2 regions of the Kurthia sp. YJT4 genome follow, and region 2 is predicted to be linked to the other one. Evidence: predicted binding sites of a transcription regulator. Region 2 holds the regulator's gene; the other holds the start of a gene.

Region 1 (6,057 bases), 1.5 Mb from region 2:
GTTGACGTTCTACAGATTGGTACTCATCTAAAATATCTAACTTACGTGCCCAATCATTTTGAGATAGTAAATCTTCATTGCTTTCCATAATACTTTGTTTATTTTGTTCTAAGAATTGTCCATGTTCATCATGCATTTGTGCTAATGTATTTTCGGCATTTTCTATTAATTGCTCTTGCCAACCATCCATACTGTTCATAACAATTTCTTTTACATGGTCAAAATCGTTATAAGCTAAATCTTTCGCTTTTAATGATGTAAAGAAAATACCTTTTGGATAAACACCCCAGTTTGCAAATGAATCTGCAACCGATTGTTTGAATTCTTCAAATGATAATTCTTGTTCTTTATGTTTATCTACTTGGTTCACGATTAAATACACATTCGGATTATGCTTCATTAATGTTTTCGTAAATTGGAAGTTCAATTCTGATTGCACATGATTATAATCCATCACGTAAAAAACAATATCCGCTAAGTGAAGTGCTGATTCTGTTGACATACGGTGTGCATCATCTGTTGAATCGACTCCAGGTGTATCCATCACTGTAACACCCATCGGTAATACAGACTGGCTATGTCCAATCTCGATTTGTGATACTAACGCACCATTCTTTGCAAATTCTTTTACAGTTTTAATATCATAATCTGAGTTAAAGCGAACAGGATCTTCTCCTACTAAATAAGCAATTGCATAATCTTCTTCTGACTTATGCACTTTAACTACATTAGCACTTGTCGGAATTGGGCTAGACGGTAGTAGTTGGTCACCTGTAAGCGCATTAATCATACTCGACTTACCAGCAGAAAAATGACCTGCAAAACCAATTGCATATTCTTTCTTAATTAACTTCTCAGCAAAAAGTTGTGTTTTTGCTAGTCGTTCATGGTCTTCGTTTTTTTTATAGACCATGTACTGTAACGCAGTTTTCTTCAATAATAATTGGATTTTTTCTTCAAAAACAGTCATGAAAGGCTCGATCTCCTTTTTCTATATGTAGTTACTCATCCCATTCTATCATGTGTCTGTAAAAGGAAAAACAAAAATTGCTCCAAATCAGAAGATTTTAGTTATTTATTTTTACGTTTCTTCTATGTTATTTTTTTACGTGAAAAAATTAAATTTATTTAAAAATATAAAAACCGAATAACTCTAAGTGAGCTATTCGGCAACAAAAGTATCATTTTATTTATTTCAAATGTGCGGTTGTTTCTGATAAAACGTATTTAACTGTGACACCACAAGCGACGATTGTCATTCCAACAAGTGCGAAAAGCATGATGACCGCTCCCTTTTTGATAATATAATTTTTTATTTTTAAATTCTAATTGTCATTGATTATCATTATCATAACGAGTTTTTTTTATTTTGTCAATCTAATTGAAATAGTTTCTCAATTAATTCTCTTATTGTATTCTTTAAACTAACGGTGTATCATAGATTAAAAGTCATGAAGAAAGGGGAGTATGTATGAGTATTTCGGCTCAATACCAAGTACTATTTAACGGCATCATTCACGCTTTCAAAGAAATTTCACCAAAGCAAGTTACAATTCAGTCTCCCTCTTCATTTACTGCACCTAATATGCATCTAGAATATAGTGTTTTGATCAATGTAATTGGTGATGTAAAAGCACGTATGATTATTGACAGCAATCACAATTCATTTCAAAAACTATGTGAGTCATTATATGGGTTTCAGATTGATGGCGAACTTTTAGAATCGTTCGTTGGAGAATTTGGAAATATGGTTGCTGGTAAATTATGTATTTATAGTGCTGAACATAATATTCAGTTAGACATTACTACCCCAACTGTCATGGTAAGTGAGACACATTTACCAATATCTACACAAACATTCACTTTGCCAATCTCAATGGAAGAGATTGGTCATGTAACAATGCTTTTATCTATTGAAGCTTCTTAAGTCTACATACATGAGAGCAATGAAATTTCATTTCCTTAAAAGGGCTTGTACATATTTTGTACAAGTCCTTTTGTCTTATTTTGTAGGTCTATTCTTTTATTTCGATAAACGAATTAACATTTTAATATTAATTATAATAAATATCTCTATTTTTTACATACTGAATTATTACGTTTTTCAAAACAATTTCACATTTACTTCACATTCTCTTATTTTGATGTGATAAAAATCACATCTATATTATGTCGTTTTGACTAAACTATGGATAAGCATACATAGAAAGGAGATTTTTATGCATAAAGAAAAAAACACATCCGATTCAAAATTAAAAGGAACTTTTTATCTCTCTATGACAGTCGGTATCATCATAATCATCATTTGGTTTGTATGCTTCGCTATTTTTATGAATCGTTTCTAACTAGAGGAGGTTTACACCCATGCATTTGCATAAGTATGAAAAATATTGGCTCGTGTTTGGTATTGGCTCATTAATTGTTTTTCTATTAATTACTGGTCTAATGGCATTAAATAATAGTCATGAAACACCTAATTCACAAAAAACAATTAATCCTGAAAAAGTGAGTGAAATCGCACCATTTAATAAGCCAGGTGTCCATAAAGTAGCAGGAAAGGATTGGGATTATGAAGTAGTGGTGGTAGCATCTGCCTTTTTATATGAACCATCGGAAATCAAAATTCCTGTGAATTCTAAAGTGAAGTTTATTGCGACCTCTAAAGATGTTGTGCATGGATTTGAAATTGCTAAAACAAATATTAATATGATGTTAGAGCCCGGACATATTTCTGAATATACAACTACCGTCAATAAAAAGGGCGAATTTTTAGTTGTTTGTAATGAATACTGTGGAATGGGACATGCTGAAATGCACGCAACATTAAAGGTGGTGGATTCCAAATGAAATCTTTAAAAATCGATTTACGCGATCGTAAGCTAGCACTCGCCTACCTTCTTTTCGCTTTTACTGCTTTATTAATTGGTGGGATTGCCGGTTTAATACAAGTATTCGTGAGAAGTGGCGCACTCGAACTTCCCTACTCTATTGGCTATTATCAAGTATTAACTGTACATGGCGTTCTTCTAGCACTTGTCTTTACAACCTTCTTCATTTTTGGTTTTCAAACAGCCGCTATGAGTCGTGTAACAGGAACATTTTCTTTTAAAGAAAGATGTTTAGGCTGGATTGGTTTCGGGGTAATGTCTACTGGGACAGTTATGGCTGCTACAATGGTTTTATTAAATGAGGCATCTGTACTTTATACATTTTATGCGCCACTACAAGCACATTGGATTTTTTATGCTGGACTTTCACTTGTCATGATTGGCTCTTGGATTACAGCATTTGCACAAGCCCGTCGTTACATACAATGGAAAAAAGAAAATCCAAAACAGATTACACCGCTACTCAGCTTTATGGTCGTATGTAACAATTTAATGTGGTTTATTGCTACAATTGGTGTCACAACTGAATTATTGGTTCAATTACTTCCATGGTCACTTGGTTGGGTGGAACGTGTAGATGTGTTATTATCACGTACACTTTTCTGGTCATTTGGTCATGCACTTGTATATTTTTGGCTCTTACCTGCCTACATGGTTTGGTATATCGCCGTGCCAAAAATCATCGGTGGAAAGATTTTTTCGGATGCACTTGCCAGACTTTCGTTCATCTTATTCGTATTGTTTTCTGTACCGGTTGGCTTACACCATCAATTAACTGAACCTGGTATCGGTGGTTCATGGAAGTTTTTACAAGTTATTTTAACGATGATGGTTGTCATTCCCTCTTTACTTACTGCTTTTTCACTATTCGCTACATTTGAACTGCGTGGTCGTGAGTTAGGGAGTAAAGGACTCTTTGGATGGTTAAAAAAGTTACCTTGGTCGGACGCTCGTTTCTTAGCACCTTTTATCGGTATGCTTGCCTTTATTCCGGGCGGTGCTGGAGGAATTGTTAATGCATCTTATCAAATGAACCAATTAATTCATAATACCATTTGGGTGACAGGGCATTTTCATTTAACAATTGCTACAACGGTCACACTGACATTCTTTGGTGCCTCTTATTTCTTAATTCCACATTTAACAGGTCGACAATTAACAAAAAAAATAAACCGACTTGGTCTAATCCAAACGGTTTTATGGGCAATTGGTATGTTGATTATGTCAGGTTCGATGCATATTGTTGGTTTGCTTGGCGCACCAAGACGCTCTGCATTCTCAGAATATGGAGGTGCTGAAATTGCACAAACATGGATTGGCTACCAAATCGCACAAGCTGTTGGTGGAACTATTCTATTTATTGCCATTTTATTATTTATGTATATACTTGTTCAAATGCTTTTCTTTGCACCGAAAGGTTTTGAGCCATTCCCAGTAGCAGAAGTTGCTGATCATGCACAAAAAACACCGGCTATTTTAGAGAACTTTAAACTATGGATTATCATTTTAATTGCGCTATTATTAATTGCTTATTCATACCCAATTTACGATATTATTTCAAATGCACCACTTGGTTCAAAGGGATATAAATTGTGGTAATTTTCTAGCTCGTTCGAATGATATTCTAATATAAGTTTGATTTTTTCATGATTTACCTTTAGACTTATGTTACGATTTAGTGAATATAAAAGCGCGAATTTGTTGTATTTCCGCTGTTTTTATGACAAAAAATGCTAATTCAAATAGGTATAATATCTATTTTTTGGTAATTTTTTAGTAAAATTTTAAAGAGATAATTCACTAAATATTAACGTTATTTGTATAATGGCAGTTCTCTATTGATTGCATTGCTTTTTTCTAGTATGTACTTATAGGCACAGATTCTTCATCAGAAAACGCACAGCAAACTCATACATAGCATGTATTTCACAGGGAACTCAAAATATAGATAACTTATTTATTTTGTCGTCATCTTTTGTCATGTGAGAAACTTTTCGAAATAGCCCAGCCAAACGAGTCCATTATTTTTTTGGACAATGTGAAGTTGAAATACTTTGCACCTCAAAATATCATCTTTTGAGAATCACCATCAGAGTATTAACCAATTTTTTTAAAAGGGGAGATTTACATGCAAACAACGATCCATGAATATAAGAAGATGAATAATAGCTCTCTTTATGTAAGCGATTATTATCAAGAACTCTTTTATATGAATATTGTTGAGGTTCCATTATTAGAAGAAATTTTAAAAAAGAAGACCGAAACAAGTGCATACTACCCTACCTTATATAGAGATATCTGGTTTATGATTGAACAGCCTTACGAAGTCGTTCAGTTTAGCGAGAAGGTAGATTTTTCAAATGAAGTACTTGCAGAAATTTTAAAAGCTATTTACGAACATCCAACTTTCCACATTATTCACGATATCAATCGTGTTGAGAAGGGCAGCTCTTTTATGAACGCTCTTTTATTAACAGAAATGGTATCCGTTATGATTGATGGCGATTTAGAAATTCTATTTGACGCAAAAAATAATCGTGAAACAATCGATTTGGCTACATTTATTGACGACCATTTAGAAGTGGGGAATTGCCTAGAATGTGCTGCACAATCGATTTTACATTCTTCTAAAGAACTACCAATTTATTTTGATATGAATATTTTCGTAGAATTACCAATTACAGAAAAGACACAATACTCACTTGAAGTTTTCCAAGAAACAAATTTATTGGAAGATCTTAATTCGTATAAAGAAGTCTATATGTAACTTAGTTATTCTACTTTGTTTGAGCGCACTTTATAGCGCTCTTTTTTTATACTTTTTTACAATGTAATGTAATTCTACAAACTGACCATATGTTTTTGTTTGCTGCAATGTTAATTCTACGGGTGAGAAACCTGGTTTAAAAAGAGGAATTCCTTCTCCTAATAAAATTGGCGCCATTGTAACAATAACCTCATCGATTAAGTGTTGCTCTAAAAAAGAATAGATGAGTTCTCCCCCACCGACAACCCAAATATCTTGACCTGGCTGTTGTCGTAATGTATGAATAAGTGATGCTACAGGCTCTTTTGTAAAGTGAATATCTTGCATATCTTGAAGCTGTTGATGCGTATAAACATAACACTGTTTTTCGGCATAAGGCCATTCAGATAATCGTTGACTGAT
Region 2 (6,057 bases):
ACCTCTTTACTATCTAAATCAAGATGGTTGGTCGGCTCATCTAAAATCAGTACATTATTTTTCTCAAGCATGAGTTTCGCGAGCGTTAAACGTGCTTTTTCGCCACCTGATAGATCGTGTACGATTTTATCGACGTCTTCTCCTGAGAAAAGGAAACGACCAAGAACAGTACGAACATCTTTTTCATTCATTAGTGGCCACTCATCCCAAATCTCACGTAGTACGGTACGATTCGTAGAAAGTTTTGCTAAATCCTGATCGTAATAACCGAGTTGCACATTCGTACCATAACGAATATCACCTGACAGAGCAGGTAAATCTTTTATAATTGTTTTTAATAGTGTAGATTTTCCGACACCGTTTGGACCAACAAGGGCGATACGGTCTTTTCGATAGGCACGCATGTTAATATGTTCAGAAATTGGCGTTTGTCCATAACCGATTGTGAGGTCATCAATGGATAACACGTCATTACCACTTTGCTTTTCGATATCGAATGTAAAAGTAGCTGATTTTTCATCGCCATCAGGAGAATCCATCCACTCGGTTTTCTCTAAAACTTTTCGACGAGATTGTGCCATCTTCGTAGTCGATGCACGCGCTAAGTTCTTTTGGACGAATGTTTCGAGTTTTGCCTTTTCGTCCATTTGTTTTTCATAAAGTTTTAGGTCGCGTTCATAGTTCTTTGCTTTTTGATCTAAGTAACTTGAATAGTTACCTGTGAACTTTGTGACATGATGACGAGAAACTTCATAAACAATAGACACAACTTGGTCCAAGAAATAGCGGTCATGTGATACGATAAGGATAGCGCCGTCGTAGTTTTTCAGGTAGTTTTCAAGCCAGTTTAATGTCTCGATATCCAGGTGGTTGGTCGGCTCATCCAGAATGAGTAATTCAGGTTTTGTTAAAAGTAATTTTGCTAGAGCCAGTCTTGTACGTTGACCACCAGATAATGAAGATATAGACTGTTCATAGGAATCAGGATAAAACTGCATACCATGTAGAACAGAGCGTGTATCCGCTTCGTATTGGAAGCCGCCACGTTCTTTAAAATCATGTTGTAGCTGGTCATATTCAGCTGTGATTTTTTGATAACGTTCTGCATTTTCATAAATCGTAGGTTCAGCCATCTGCAACTCAAGTGAACGAATTTGTTGTTCAAGTTGTTTTAATGGTTCAAATACGGTCATCATCTCATCCCAAATGGATAAATCAGATTCTAGACCAGCATGTTGGTCTAAGTAGCCAAGTTTAATTCCTTTTGGCATAATAATCTCACCAGAGTCATATGAGAGTTGACCTGCTATAATTTTTAAAAGAGTAGATTTACCTGCGCCGTTTCGGCCAACAAGTGCGACGCGATCCCGATGTTGAACTTCGAGTTTAACGCCACTTAAAATTTCATCTGCAATATATGATTTATATAATTGATTGACTTGTAATACAATCACTTTCGACACCTCAGTTCAATCTTAAGTGTAACGAAATGCTGTCATTGGTGCAATGGTCATCTATCTAAATTGTATAACCAGATTCGTAGGAGGAAACATGTTTGAAAGAGAATTATAGGATACCGCAGGCCACAACGAAAAGACTTCCGCTGTATTATCGCTTCATCCAAAATTTTGCGGATGCAGGAAAGAATAGAATTTCATCAAAAGAGTTAAGTGAGGCCATGCAAATTGATTCAGCGACGATTCGTCGTGACTTTTCATATTTCGGACCACTCGGTAAAAAAGGGTACGGATATGATGTACAAAAATTACTTGTGTTCTTTAGAGGCGTCCTTGATCAAGATCAACGTATGAATGTAGCAGTAATCGGTATTGGTAACTTAGGTCATGCCTTACTGAAGTATAATTTTCAAAAGAACCATAATATGAAAATTGTTGTAGCATTCGATACGAACTATCCAATGGAAGGGCAGCTTGTAAATGGTGTACCTGTTTTCCATCCAGATGTGATGGAAGAGAAGTTTGAAGAATTCAAAGCAGAACTACCTATTTTAACTGTACCAGCACGTTCAGCACAGTTTATGACAGACCGATTAATTCAGATGGGTGCGAAAGGTGTGTTGAATTTTACACCGGTTCGTCTGCAAGTACCTGAGACATTCCGCGTTCATACAATTGATTTATCGATTGAATTGCAAACGCTTAGTTACTTTATTCGAAATGTGGAAGAATAGTCTTAAATATTCAGTTTTGTAGACCGAAAGAATAATATACAAATGACGAAGTGTGGAGTAGAATGTAGTTATCAAATTGAGGAGGTGTGTGTAATGGTAGGTCCAGCTAGTATTGCGATTATTGCAGGTGTTGCTGTCATTATTTTTGGTCCCAAAAAACTTCCTGAACTAGGAAGAGCGATGGGTTCTACACTCCGTGAGTTTAAATCTGCAACAAAAGGTTTAACAGACGAAGATTTTGAAAGTACAAAACAAAAAACAGTTGAAACAAACAGCGCAAATGAAGTAAAAGCTGTCGAAAAAATCGAAGAGACGAAGTAGGGTGTTCATCTGATGGAACAAGAAGAACTAACAGTCGTTGAACATATAGAGGAACTTCGAAAGAGGCTATTAATTGTTGCAGGATTCTTTGTTTTAGCGATTATTGGAAGTTTCTTTTTAGCACAACCACTCATACAATTTTTACAACATACTGAAGAAGCAAAATCGCTTCAATTGCATGCTTTTCGTGTTACCGATCCAGTGAAGGTTTACATACAAGTTATCTTTATTTTATCGCTTGTTATGACATCACCGATTATTCTATTTCAGTTATGGGGTTTTGTGAGCCCAGGACTTTATGAAAAAGAGCGCAAAGCGACATTACGCTATATTCCGTACGCATTCCTATTGTTCATTGTAGGGGTTGTATTTTCGTATTTAGTGTTACGTCCGTATATGTTGAAGTGGATGATGGGGTTAGCAGGAGAAATGGATGTTGAACAGACCATTGGAATCTATGAATACTTCCAATTTTTAATGCAAATTACATTGCCATTTGGATTGATTTTTCAGTTGCCAATCATTATGTTATTTTTGACGCGTCTCGGAATCATTACGCCAATGGGCATGTCAAAAGTAAGGAAGTACGCATACTTTGCGCTACTCTGTGTAGCAGCAGTCATCGCACCTCCAGATATCGTGTCACATATGATTGTCACATTACCATTATGCATTTTATACGAAATCAGTATCATGATTTCGCGTATAGGTTATAGAAGTTATTTGAAAGCAGAGCAGCAGCGAGAAATGGAGCTAGCTGCATAATATAAAAGAAAAACTGGAATCGTACTGTTGTGCGATTCCAGTTTTTTGTTGCGAACGCTAAAAAAAGAGGCTCTTTTTATTGCATAGATTGTAGCGTTTCGAGGTATTTTTGTATTTTGTCTAAATTGAGATTCATGATGATAACAAAACCATTCAACATCGTATGTGCAATAATCGTTGTGAGCAGTCGTTTTGTTTTGTTATACAGAAAAGCAGTGATGAACCCAACAGTTGCGTAGATGATGATATGTGAAAAATCCATATGCACGATTGCGAATACAACGGCGCTGACACTCGCTGCGATGAAAAAGTTCGTTGTTTGGTTTAACGATGCGAAGATGACGCGACGGAATACGACTTCTTCAAGGAATGGTCCAAAGAATACAATACTGATGATTGCAATAGGGGCTGCTTTAGCCATTGCAGAAAGTTGTGCTGTATTTTCAGAACCAGGTGTAATACCAAGTGACGTTTCGATTAAACCAGCAAGTGATTGGCCAATTAAAATCATGAAGAATCCTAAAACGCCCCAGCCAATCGCTCCCATAGTAGAATAGCGCTTGCCACCGACAAAAGCATTTTTGAAAAAGTTTTTGTCACGTAAGATGAAGAAAATCGTTACAAGTGTACCGAGAAAGAACGTGAAGAAGATGGTCCAACCGCGTGCTTGTGCGGACAGTTCATCATTAGTGATACCTGGTTCTAGCCATTGGATAATAGAAGCAATCGGCTTTAAAAAGATGATAGGTGATAGTTGCATGAGTATATATGTAATTAATATATAGAGTGGTGTTTTTTTAGTTTTCATAAGCAAATCCTTTCCGGAAATATTCGTATCTCTATTCTACCAATAAGTTGAAGCAAAAAGAAAATGTAAATCGGTCATCTTTTTATAAAAAAATAAATGTTATGACTTGCAAAAAAAATCGAGAGTGCTTATTATTAAGACTATAAGTTAGCACTCATTGTATAAGAGTGCCAACAAAAAATATTGACGCATAGAAATTAGGAGGTTATTAGAACATGTTAAAGCCATTAGGTGACCGTATTATTATTGAGGTAGTAGAAGTAGAAGAAAAAACAGCATTCGGTATCGTACTACCCGACTCTGCAAAAGAAAAACCACAGCAAGGTAAAGTTGTAGCAGTGGGTTCTGGAATCGTAACAAATAGTGGTACAGTGGTGCCGTTAAGCGTAAAAGCAGGCGACCAAGTAATTTATGCTCAATACGCAGGTACGGAAGTAAAATACGAAGGTAAAGACTATTTAATTCTACGTGAGAGCGACGTTTTAGCAATCGTAGAGTAATCTAACATATACAAATAAACGAACGGATTGATTTTCTAGGAGGGAATTATACAATGGCAAAAGAAATTAAATTTAGCGAAGATGCACGTAGTTTAATGTTAGCAGGTGTGGATAAATTAGCGAATACAGTAAAAGTAACATTAGGACCAAAAGGACGTAATGTGGTATTACAAAAAGCATTCGGTGCGCCACTTATTACAAATGACGGTGTTACAATTGCAAAAGAAATCGAACTAGAAGATCCATATGAAAACATGGGCGCAAAATTAGTTTCTGAAGTAGCTTCAAAAACAAATGAAATCGCTGGTGACGGTACAACAACTGCAACAGTACTCGCACAATCAATGATTACAGAAGGTTTAAAAAACGTAACAGCTGGTGCAAACCCTGTCGGTATCCGTAAAGGGATTGACTTAGCAGTTGAAGCAGCAATCAAAGAACTAAAATCGATTTCAAAACCAGTTGAAAACAAAGAAGCAATTGCACAAGTAGCTTCTATCTCAGCTGCAGATGACGAAGTAGGTTCATTAATCGCAGAAGCAATGGAACGCGTAGGTAATGATGGTGTTATTACATTAGAAGAATCAAAAGGTTTCAATACAGAACTAGAAGTTGTAGAAGGTATGCAATTTGATCGCGGTTACCTATCTCACTACATGGTAACGGATACAGATAAAATGGAAGCAGTATTAGATAATCCATATATCTTAATTACAGATAAAAAAATCTCAAACATCCAAGAAATCTTACCTGTGCTTGAACAAGTTGTACAACAAGGTCGTCCAATGTTAATCATCGCAGAAGATGTTGAAGGTGAAGCACTTGCGACACTTGTATTAAACAAATTACGCGGTACATTCAACGTAGTGGCTGTCAAAGCACCAGGCTTCGGTGATCGTCGTAAAGCGATGTTAGAAGATATTGCGATCTTAACAGGCGCACAAGTGATTACAGAAGAAATTGGTTTAGATTTAAAAGAGACAACTGTAGACCAACTTGGACGCACAGCAAAAGTAGTTGTAACAAAAGACAATACAACAATTGTTGAAGGTGCTGGTCAACAAGAAGCAATCGAATATCGCATTGCCAACATTCGTAACCAATACGAAGATGCAACTTCTGAATTCGATAAAGAAAAATTACAAGAACGCTTAGCAAAATTAGCTGGCGGTGTTGCCGTAATTCGTGTCGGTGCAGCAACTGAAATCGAACTAAAAGAACGTAAACTACGTATTGAAGATGCTCTTAACTCTACACGCGCAGCAGTAGAAGAGGGTATTGTAGCTGGTGGTGGTGTTGCATTAGTAAGTATCCATGCAGCAGTAGAAGCTGTAGCGAATAGTACAGAAGGCGACGTAGCAACAGGCGCACGCATCGTATTACGTGCATTAGAAGAACCAGTACGTCAAATTGCAAATAATGCAGGTTTAGAAGGGTCTGTCATCGTAGATCGTCTAAAACGTGAAGAAGTT

What was found. The regulator Rex, encoded in region 2, represses fermentation and respiration genes when NADH is low (regulators of the CRP and FNR family bind a similar motif). The targets are predictions, from matches to a motif close to TTGTGAAATATTTCACAA.
Region 1: QN089_RS04870 (cytochrome c oxidase subunit II) is a predicted target of Rex. The motif match lies at 2,145-2,162, and genes of this name have one in related genera.

Annotation. Positions count from the first base shown of each region.
Region 1 covers NZ_CP126689.1:1,015,476-1,021,532, reverse strand. Annotated here, with positions in the region: gene QN089_RS04880 (dynamin family protein) at 1-970, opposite strand, end outside; gene QN089_RS04875 (chemotaxis protein CheX) at 1,472-1,927, shown strand; gene QN089_RS04870 (cytochrome c oxidase subunit II) at 2,365-2,847, shown strand; gene QN089_RS04865 (b(o/a)3-type cytochrome-c oxidase subunit 1) at 2,844-4,487, shown strand; gene QN089_RS04860 (hypothetical protein) at 5,017-5,655, shown strand; gene QN089_RS04855 (dihydrofolate reductase family protein) at 5,686-6,057, opposite strand, start outside.
Region 2 covers NZ_CP126689.1:2,667,506-2,673,562, reverse strand. Annotated here, with positions in the region: gene QN089_RS13240 (ABC-F family ATP-binding cassette domain-containing protein) at 1-1,454, opposite strand, end outside; gene QN089_RS13235 (redox-sensing transcriptional repressor Rex) at 1,556-2,191, shown strand; gene QN089_RS13230 (twin-arginine translocase TatA/TatE family subunit) at 2,285-2,512, shown strand; gene tatC (twin-arginine translocase subunit TatC) at 2,525-3,277, shown strand; gene QN089_RS13220 (CPBP family intramembrane glutamic endopeptidase) at 3,354-4,085, opposite strand; gene groES (co-chaperone GroES) at 4,301-4,585, shown strand; gene groL (chaperonin GroEL) at 4,639-6,057, shown strand, end outside.